Leucothrix mucor DSM 2157: one gene and its partner. The protein of the gene in region 1 binds, or shares a complex with, the protein of each later gene. Links are inferred from orthologs where the notes say so. Each region holds a gene or a part of one and is shown on either strand. Other genes may lie near its edges.

What was found. The genes of interacting proteins can lie anywhere in the genome.
Region 2: the proteins of dnaB (region 1) and dnaG are in contact, whole or in part, in a crystal structure (PDB 2R6A), measured with the Geobacillus stearothermophilus proteins. The link is inferred for Leucothrix mucor DSM 2157 from one-to-one orthologs. Residues at the interface, in WP_033016901.1 of Geobacillus stearothermophilus: Ser13, Glu15, Ala16, Gln18, Glu91, Leu92, Asp94, Ala95, Val96, Pro97, Thr98, Ala99, Ala100, Asn101, Tyr104, Tyr105, Ile108; in WP_049624496.1 of Geobacillus stearothermophilus: Lys456, Leu457, Leu458, Pro459, Ala460, Asn463, Ala464, Leu467, Leu535, Leu536, Ile537, Ala538, Gln544, Glu545, Asp548, Tyr549, His552.

What each region holds. Positions count from the first base shown.
Region 1 is NZ_ATTE01000001.1:133,006-137,725, reverse strand. Bases 756-3,597 are described here. They hold dnaB (replicative DNA helicase), read left to right. Parts: upstream 756-1,416; coding sequence 1,417-2,778; downstream 2,779-3,597. Other genes in these bases: LEUMU_RS0100635 (molybdenum cofactor biosynthesis protein MoaE), read right to left, coding at 3,450-3,597; LEUMU_RS0100640 (glycine zipper 2TM domain-containing protein), read left to right, coding at 2,903-3,382; LEUMU_RS0100650 (SPOR domain-containing protein), read left to right, coding at 949-1,395; glnE (bifunctional [glutamate--ammonia ligase]-adenylyl-L-tyrosine phosphorylase/[glutamate--ammonia-ligase] adenylyltransferase), read left to right, coding at 756-822. In the rest of the region: more of glnE, read left to right, coding at 1-755; more of LEUMU_RS0100635, read right to left, coding at 3,598-3,905; moaD (molybdopterin converting factor subunit 1), read right to left, coding at 3,909-4,142; glmS (glutamine--fructose-6-phosphate transaminase (isomerizing)), read right to left, coding at 4,158-4,720. UniProt on the Escherichia coli protein: The main replicative DNA helicase, it participates in initiation and elongation during chromosome replication. Travels ahead of the DNA replisome, separating dsDNA into templates for DNA synthesis.
Region 2 is NZ_ATTE01000001.1:4,810,273-4,813,979, reverse strand. Bases 1-2,999 are described here. They hold dnaG (DNA primase), read right to left. Parts: upstream 2,380-2,999; coding sequence 622-2,379; downstream 1-621. Other genes in these bases: LEUMU_RS0122080 (glutamate synthase subunit beta), read right to left, coding at 2,475-2,999; rpoD (RNA polymerase sigma factor RpoD), read right to left, coding at 1-507. Outside these bases: more of LEUMU_RS0122080, read right to left, coding at 3,000-3,707. UniProt on the Escherichia coli protein: RNA polymerase that catalyzes the synthesis of short RNA molecules used as primers for DNA polymerase during DNA replication.

The sequences.
Region 1 (4,720 bases):
GCCTATGGGAAGCTGGGTGGCCTAGAGCTGAGTTATGGCTCTGACCTGGATATCGTCTTCCTGCATGATAGTCACGGTAAGCAGCAACAAACTGATGGCAAAAAGCCGATCTCAAATGAAGTATTCTTTGCACGACTAGCCCAACGCATCGTGCACATACTCTCTACCTTTACACCTAGCGGTCGCTTGTATGAAATTGATACCCGCCTCCGACCTAACGGTCACTCTGGATTGTTAGTGAGTAGTATTGAATCTTTTGAGCAATATCAGCAAGAAAGTGCCTGGCCATGGGAGCATCAAGCGTTACTAAGAGCCCGTGCGGTTGCTGGTGATGAAGAGCTGATAAGCGACTTTGAAGCACTGAGGCATCGCATTATTCAGCGACCACGCGAGCCTGAGGCTTTGATGGAAGCGGTATTATTGATGCGTGAGAAAATGTGGTCTAGCTACACCCACTCTCAAGCAAATGGTCTTCACTTGAAAAAAGACCCCGGCGGCATTACCGACATTGAGTTTATCGTTCAGTACTTGATATTGGCACACGCCCATCAATATCCGTCATTGAGCACTTACTCCGACAATGTCCGACTGCTGGAATGCCTGAGTCAGCACCAAATAATCAGCCAAGAGACAGCTCAGGAGCTAACGGTTATTTATTGCGGATTTCGCGATAAGCTACACCAACAGATCTTGCAGAATGGCAACTCTCAGACTCAAGATACTGAATACCTGACTTATAGTGAACAGGTTCGTGAGATATGGCAGGAAGTGTTCAAAACACCATCTGTCGCAGAGGTTATCGAGGAGCGTGGAATACGCTAACTGCTTGAATTTTAGACTACTGGCCTCAGACCAGCGGTATACGTTTATCAGGCCATGTACTATGATAGGAAGCAATTAGCCCACACCGGATGCTCCGGGTAAAACAAATAAAACGGAAAGTGCTTAATGGCCTATTTCTCACCCAGTCGTCACTCCGCCGGCCGTCAATCAGGTAAAGCCGTCATCAATTTATTGCTGATGCTGATCACGATTGTGGCTCTCATCGTAGGATATAAGTATTTACAGAAGAACGATCAGCTGAACTTCTCCACCAGTTCAATTATGAATCCGATTAAAAAAATCAACCCATTCAAAGATGACTTTGGTGGCTATGGAGTGCAGGTGATTGCGACCACCAGTCTGGCCGAAGGCAAGCGGGTAATGAACAAGTTTGCACAAGATGGTTACTCCGCATTTATCATTGAAACTTCTCGTCGCGGCAGCCCTTTATACTTAGTTCGCTTAGGCCCATATACGCGTGCCGAGGCGATTGCTGTCAATGATAAAATCAAGCGGCGCTATCAAAAAAGTCCATACGTTCGAGATAGTTTTGTTGCCTATCGCGACGAGTAATTTCGGTTTACACTAGCGCCCATGGAAAATGAAAGCTTTGAATCACTTCGTATCCCCCCTCACTCAATTGAAGCAGAACAGTCCGTTTTAGGCGGCCTGATGCTGGACAATCGTGCTTGGGACCTTATTGCAGACAAGGTATCTGAGGAAGACTTTTATCGACAAGATCACCGACTGATTTTTCGCTCGATTGCTGAGCTGGCCGAAGAAAATAAACCGCTTGATTGGATTACGCTATCTGAGTGGCTCAAGCAGCGTATGGAGCTGGATAATGCGGGTGGTACGGCGTATTTGGGTACACTGGCTAAAGACACTCCTAGTGCGGCGAACATTCGTGCTTACGCCGATATCGTGCGTGAAAAATCGGTTCTGAGACAGCTAATTAGTGTTGGTACCGACATTTCTGATATGGCGTTCAATACGGGTGACCGCGACAGTAAAGCCTTACTTGATGAAGCAGAACAGCGCGTTTTTAAGATTGCAGAACAAGGTAGCCGCCAGCAAACCTTTAAGCCGATCAAACAACTTCTGAAAGATAGTTTGGACCAGATTCAGCGACTTGCTGAAACAGACGGTAGTATCACCGGTACGCCAACCGGCTATAGTGAACTTGATGAGAAAACCTCTGGCCTTAACGCCGGAGATTTGGTGATCGTTGCAGGACGACCTGCGATGGGTAAAACCACTTTCTCAATGAATATCGCTGAGCATGTTGCACTGGAAGGAAAGCCGGTTGTGATTTTCAGTATGGAAATGCCTGCTGAGCAGCTAGTACTTCGTATGTTCGCGTCAAATGGTCGCGTGCCATTGAGTGATATTCGTACGGGTAAAATCCGCGAAGAAGACTGGCCTCGGGTTGCTATGGCGGTTAAAGCCTTTTCTAAAACCAAGCTATTTATTGATGACACGGGTGGACAGTCACCTACCGAAATTCGAGCTAAAACACGTCGCTTGGCACGCGAGCACGGTCAGTTAGGCGTAATCGTAATCGACTACTTGCAGCTAATGCAGACGGGCAACAAAGCCGATAATCGCGCCAGTGAGATCTCTGAAATATCCCGGTCACTGAAAAGTTTAGCTAAAGAGCTTAAGTGCCCTGTCATTGCATTATCGCAGCTTAATCGAAGCTTGGAGCAACGCCCGAACAAGCGCCCCATCATGTCGGATTTGCGTGAATCCGGTGCGATCGAGCAGGATGCGGATATCATTATTTTTGTTTACCGCGATGAAGTGTATGATGAAAATTCGCCGGAAAAAGGCCAAGCTGAAATCATTATCGGTAAGCAACGTAACGGCCCAATTGGTACCGTTCGCCTAACGTTCCACGGTAAATATACACGCTTTGATAATTTTGCACCGGATGTATATGTTCCAAGCTACTAAGACTAAAACCGCGAAATAAAAACTATTTAATTATGATTACATCGGCATTCATTAGAAACTATTTCACTGGGATTTAGTCTATTAATACCAGAATGTTTTCATTTAGTTAACACAAGGAAAAACTATGAATAACGGCATAACAAAAATCATGTTAGTTGCGACATTGGCTTCAGCAACTGCAATTGCGGGCTGCGCAGGGTCTACAATGAGTAACAGCGAGACCACAGCAGTTATCGGTACGATTGCTGGTGCGGTAGCGGGTCATCAGCTAGGCAAAGGAAACGGCAAAACACTAGCGACGATCGTGGGTGCTGGTTTAGGTGGCTATTTAGGTGCAAATCTAGGCCGCAACTTGGATAGCTATGACCAAAACAACATCAACACAAGCTTATCCAATACTCCGGATAATCGTCCAGTTAACTGGAATAACCAGAATACAGGTGCTAACTACACATTCATTCCAACGAACACTTATCAGGGCCAGGTTAATCAACAACCTGCACGCTGCCGTGATTACACAATGCGTGTGATGATGGATGGTGCTCCACAGAACGTACAAGGCCGTGCTTGCCTTGTGAATGGCCAGTGGGTAAATGCTAGCTAATTCTTGATATTTATATCAGATACTGGGTTTGGTTCTTTGTACTAAGCCCGGTTCTTACAGCTTTTAATTAGTCTTCAATCGTTCCGGGCGTATTTCCGGATACCCATCTTGACTCACCATTCAGTAGCTTCTCTTGCTTCCAAAATGGCGCTTTATGCTTTAGGTCTTCCATTAAAAAGCGACAGGCTTCAAACGCCGCTGCACGATGTGCTGACCAAACGGCGACTAAGACAATTGAGTCCGACGGGCGAATAACGCCAACACGGTGTGTTAGCAAAGTATGCTGGATTGGCCAGCGAGACTCCGCTTCATCCACAATGGCCTGCAACTGCTTTTCTGTCATCGCAGGATAATGCTCCAGAACCATCTCTGAAACGTCATCACCCTCATTCATATCCCGCATCGTGCCTACAAAGGTTGCGGTAGCACCATAGTTAGTCAAGCCTTGAAGTTTCTGATTATGAAACTCGCTAATTTGCTGCCATGGGTCAAAGGATTGCTCTTGGATTAAAATCTGTCGCATACCCTATCCCCCAGTAACCTGAGGAAAAAAAGCAACCTCATCACCATCATTAATCAGGGTTTGTAAATCAGCATACTCCTGATTGACCGCAACCAAGCAGGCTTCCGGTCGCTCAATATCAGGATTCACTTGCGACCAGAGAGACTCCACAGTCTGTGGGCTCTCTAGTGCAATTGTTGTCGAGGGATGACCAACCAGCTCACGAAGACTGGCAAAATATAATACTTTGACTGTCATCGTGTTTTCGCTCCGTTACTCAACCGTAACTGATTTAGCAAGATTTCGAGGCTTATCAACATCTGTTCCTTTAAATACTGCGACATGGTAAGACAGTAATTGTAATGGAATCGTATAAATAATGGGAAGTAGACTCTCAGGCACTTCAGGTACTCGAATAATATGAATATTATCCTGCGCTGTAATATCGGCATTTTCATCCGCAAAGAGGTACAAAACACCGCCACGCGAGCGTACTTCCTCAAGGTTTGATTTAAGCTTTTCCAATAGCTGCGTATTCGGTGCTGTTGCCACAATTGGCATCTCACTATCGACCAACGCCAAAGGACCGTGCTTGAGTTCACCTGCAGGGTAAGCTTCTGCGTGAATATAGGAAATCTCTTTAAGCTTTAGAGCACCTTCCATTGCAATCGGGTATAGATCACCACGGCCTAAGAACAAAGCATTATGCTTATCGATAAAAGCTTCTGCCATCAGCTTAATATCATCATCTTGCTGAAGGACTTTATCCATTAGAGCAGGCAATAACTTCAAGTTATTCACCATTTCAGCAACTTTGGAAGCGTTAGCTGGGTCTT
Region 2 (3,707 bases), 4.7 Mb from region 1 along the record:
AAATGAATTCACAACATCCGTCAGACGAACTTCTTCCAGCTCGATCTTCTCGAAGCGCTCCAGAACGTATTCTGCAGACCCCGGGAATTCAGCCAAAGATGTTAGAACCTCATAGAGGCCTTCTTCGATACGTATTGCAATTTGGATTTCGCCTTCACGTGTCAACAGCTCAACCGTACCCATTTCACGCATGTACATACGTACGGGATCTGTTGTTCGACCGAAGTCGCTGTCTACGCTACTTAGCGCCGCTGCGGCTTCTTCCGCTGCGTCTTCATCGGCATCAACTGTCTCGTCACCCAGATTCAGACTATCTTCATCGGGTGCCTTCTCAAATACTTTGATGCCCATGTCATTAATCATGCTGACAACATCTTCGATCTGTTCAGGATCGACGATAGTATCAGGCAGGTGATCGTTGACTTCAGCGTAGGTAAGGTAGCCCTGCTCCTTACCTTTAGAAATCAATAACTTTAAGCTAGACTTCTGCTTCTCTTGTCCACTCATGTAACTGAGTTCCCGAAAAAAAGTTAATCGAGTATGATAACACACCAAAGTGCATTACATACATTATTTACCCACCAGACTATCGCAAACAGCATCTCTCACAGCGACTCGATATTATGAGGCTTTGTTTTGTCGCAGCAGAAAATTAACATCGTTTTTTTCTTGTTGCGACAGCCCATCATTTCTATCCTTGTGCAATAAGTTTTCTAGCCGTAGTTCATTAGCCTGAGTACGAATATACCGTAGACAGTCCTGAAACTCCTGTTTCAAAACCTCATCGTCATCACTGCCGGGTTGCAACTTCATTAATTGCAATAACGGCGCCTCAAGATCCGTGTGGCGCCAGCGTTCCAGTAATGACACTGCATTAATATGAGGACTCTCCTCTATAGATTCAATAAGTGTAGCCAATAAATCCGCTCCTGGCAGGCCAGATAACGCAATCTGCTCGGGATTTTCGACCAACCCGACCAACGATGGCTGTGACAGGATGAGCGTAATCGCATACTTAATCGGTGTACGCTGAACTTGTCTACGACTTCCGGGATTAGCGCGCTGTGGCTGGCTGCGCACCGCTTCCGGCTCGGCTCCCTGCCCTCTCAATATTGACCGCTTCTCAACCCCCGTTAAGCGCGATAAATTAGCAATCAGCTGATCTTTTAACAAACTTTCCGGAACTTGCTTTAACAAGCCACCTGCTTCGGTTAAAAATCGAGCCTTGCCTTCATTGCTACTAATATTGAACCGGCTACTTAAACCTTCTATAAAATAACTACTTAATGAGGAAGCCTCCGCATAGCCGGCCTCAAATGCTTCTTGTCCTATACGTCGAACCAGCGTATCTGGATCCTCACCTTCCGGCAAAAACAAGAACCGAATCTCTTTTTCATCACGCAAAACCGGCAAAGCATTTTCCAGCGCACGCCACGCCGCTTCCTTTCCCGCCCGATCGCCATCAAAGCAAAAAATAATCTCTGGCACGGTGCGATAGAGCATTTCAATGTGCTGTCGGGTCGTCGCTGTTCCGAGTGTCGCCACGGCATAACTGATGCCGTATTGAGCCAAGGATATAACATCCATATAGCCCTCAACCACGATCACCCGATCTAACTTTCGCGTAGCATTTCGTGCTTCGTAGAGTCCGTAAAGTTCATTACCCTTATGGAACAGCTGCGTTTCCGGCGAGTTGATGTATTTAGGCGTGTCATCACCCATCACCCGTCCACCAAAGCCAATTACCTGACCTTTACGGTTCCGGATCGGAAACATAATGCGATCACGATAGCGGTCATAACTGCCACCGTTATCTTTGCTAATCGCCAAACCAGAATCAATAATCTGCTGTGGCGAATAGTTTTTCCCGAGATACTTAATCACCGCATCCCAGGATTGTTGTGAGTAACCCAAACTAAACGTTTGCGCGATTTCACCACTTAAGCCACGCTGCTTCAGGTAATCTACTGCTGCAGGGGCTTTTTTCAATTGCTGCTGGTAGTAGCGAGTCGCCTCTTCCATCAGCTCTTCTAATCCTTTGCGCTGCTTCTGTTGTAGCGGGCTGCGTTGCTTAGCCTCCTGCCGAGGCACTTGCATTCCCATTGAGCTGGCTAACGACTCAACCGCCTCAACAAAGTCAAGGTGCTCATACTCCATCAGGAAGGTAATTGACGAACCACTCGCACCACAACCAAAGCAATAGTAAAACTGCTTAGTCGGACTTACCGTGAAGGACGGTGTTTTCTCATTATGAAAGGGGCAGCACGCCTGATACTCACGACCATGCTTTTTCAGAGGCACACGTGCATTGATCACTTCGATGACATCGCTACGCGCCAATACCTGATCGATAAAATCCTGTGGAATCAAACCCGCCATAAACCCTGATTACTCAATTAATTATTGTCGCCGTCAAAAAAGCCCGTAGAACGAATGCATTCTACAGGCTTTTTTATTTCGATGAGATAATTCGTTTAACGAGGCAGCACAGTGCTTCCCATTAAGTACTCATCAATTGCACGAGCACATTGACGGCCTTCGCGAATCGCCCAAACCACCAGCGACTGTCCACGACGCATATCGCCTGCGGCAAATACCTTATCTAAAGAGGTATGATAAGCCTGCTTGCCTTCAGTTTCACCCTTCACGTTACCGCGAGGGTCTAACTCAACACCCAGCTGCTCAATCATGTTTTCATGAACAGGATGCAGGAAGCCCATCGCCAAGGTCACGATATCCGCTTTAAGCTCAAACTCTGAGCCTTCCACTTCATTCAGTTTCCACTGACCCTTCTCATCTTTTACCCACTCAACATGGACGCAAGCGATGGCTTTTACATTGCCCTCACCGTCATCAATGAATGACTTGGTCGATACTGAGAACATGCGCTCGCAGCCTTCTTCCTGAGAAGTCGAGGTGCGGAACTTGTTTGGCCAATCAGGCCATACCAGCTGCTTATCTTCATGCTCAGGTGGCTTCGGCATGATCTCTAACTGAGTGACCGACAGCGCGCCGTTACGGGTTGAAGTACCGATACAATCAGACCCTGTATCACCACCACCAATGACCACTACGTGCTTACCTTCGGCTGAAATCACGTTCTCACGAGCATGTACGCCCTGAACCCACTTAGTATTGGCTTTCAGGTAATCCATCGCATAGTAAACGCCATTCAAGTCACGGCCCGGAATTGGCAAATCACGTGGCTTTTCAGAACCACCGGTCAATGCAACTGCATCGAACTCAGCCAACAAGTCACTCGTGCTGATATCTACACCGACACAGGTGTCAGTACGGAACTCAACACCTTCAGCCGCCATTTGCTTCATCCGGCGATCCAGCAATGATTTATCCAGCTTAAAGTCTGGAATACCAAAGCGCATCAATCCGCCAATACGAGACTCTTTTTCAAACAGCACCACGTGGTGACCAGCTCGCGCTAATTGCTGCGCCGCCGCCATACCCGCAGGACCAGAGCCGACAACCGCCACTCGCTTGCCTGATTTTATTTGCGCAACTTCTGGCAAAATCCAACCATTTTCAAAGCCTTTATCAACAATTGCGCACTCGATAGACTTGATCGTGACTGGTTCACTCGTCAGGTTTAAGGTGCACGACTCCTGGCAAGGTGCCGGACAAATACGTCCGGTAACCTCTGGGAAGTTGTTGGTGCTGTGTAGCACATCAACCGCTTCCTTCCATTTGTT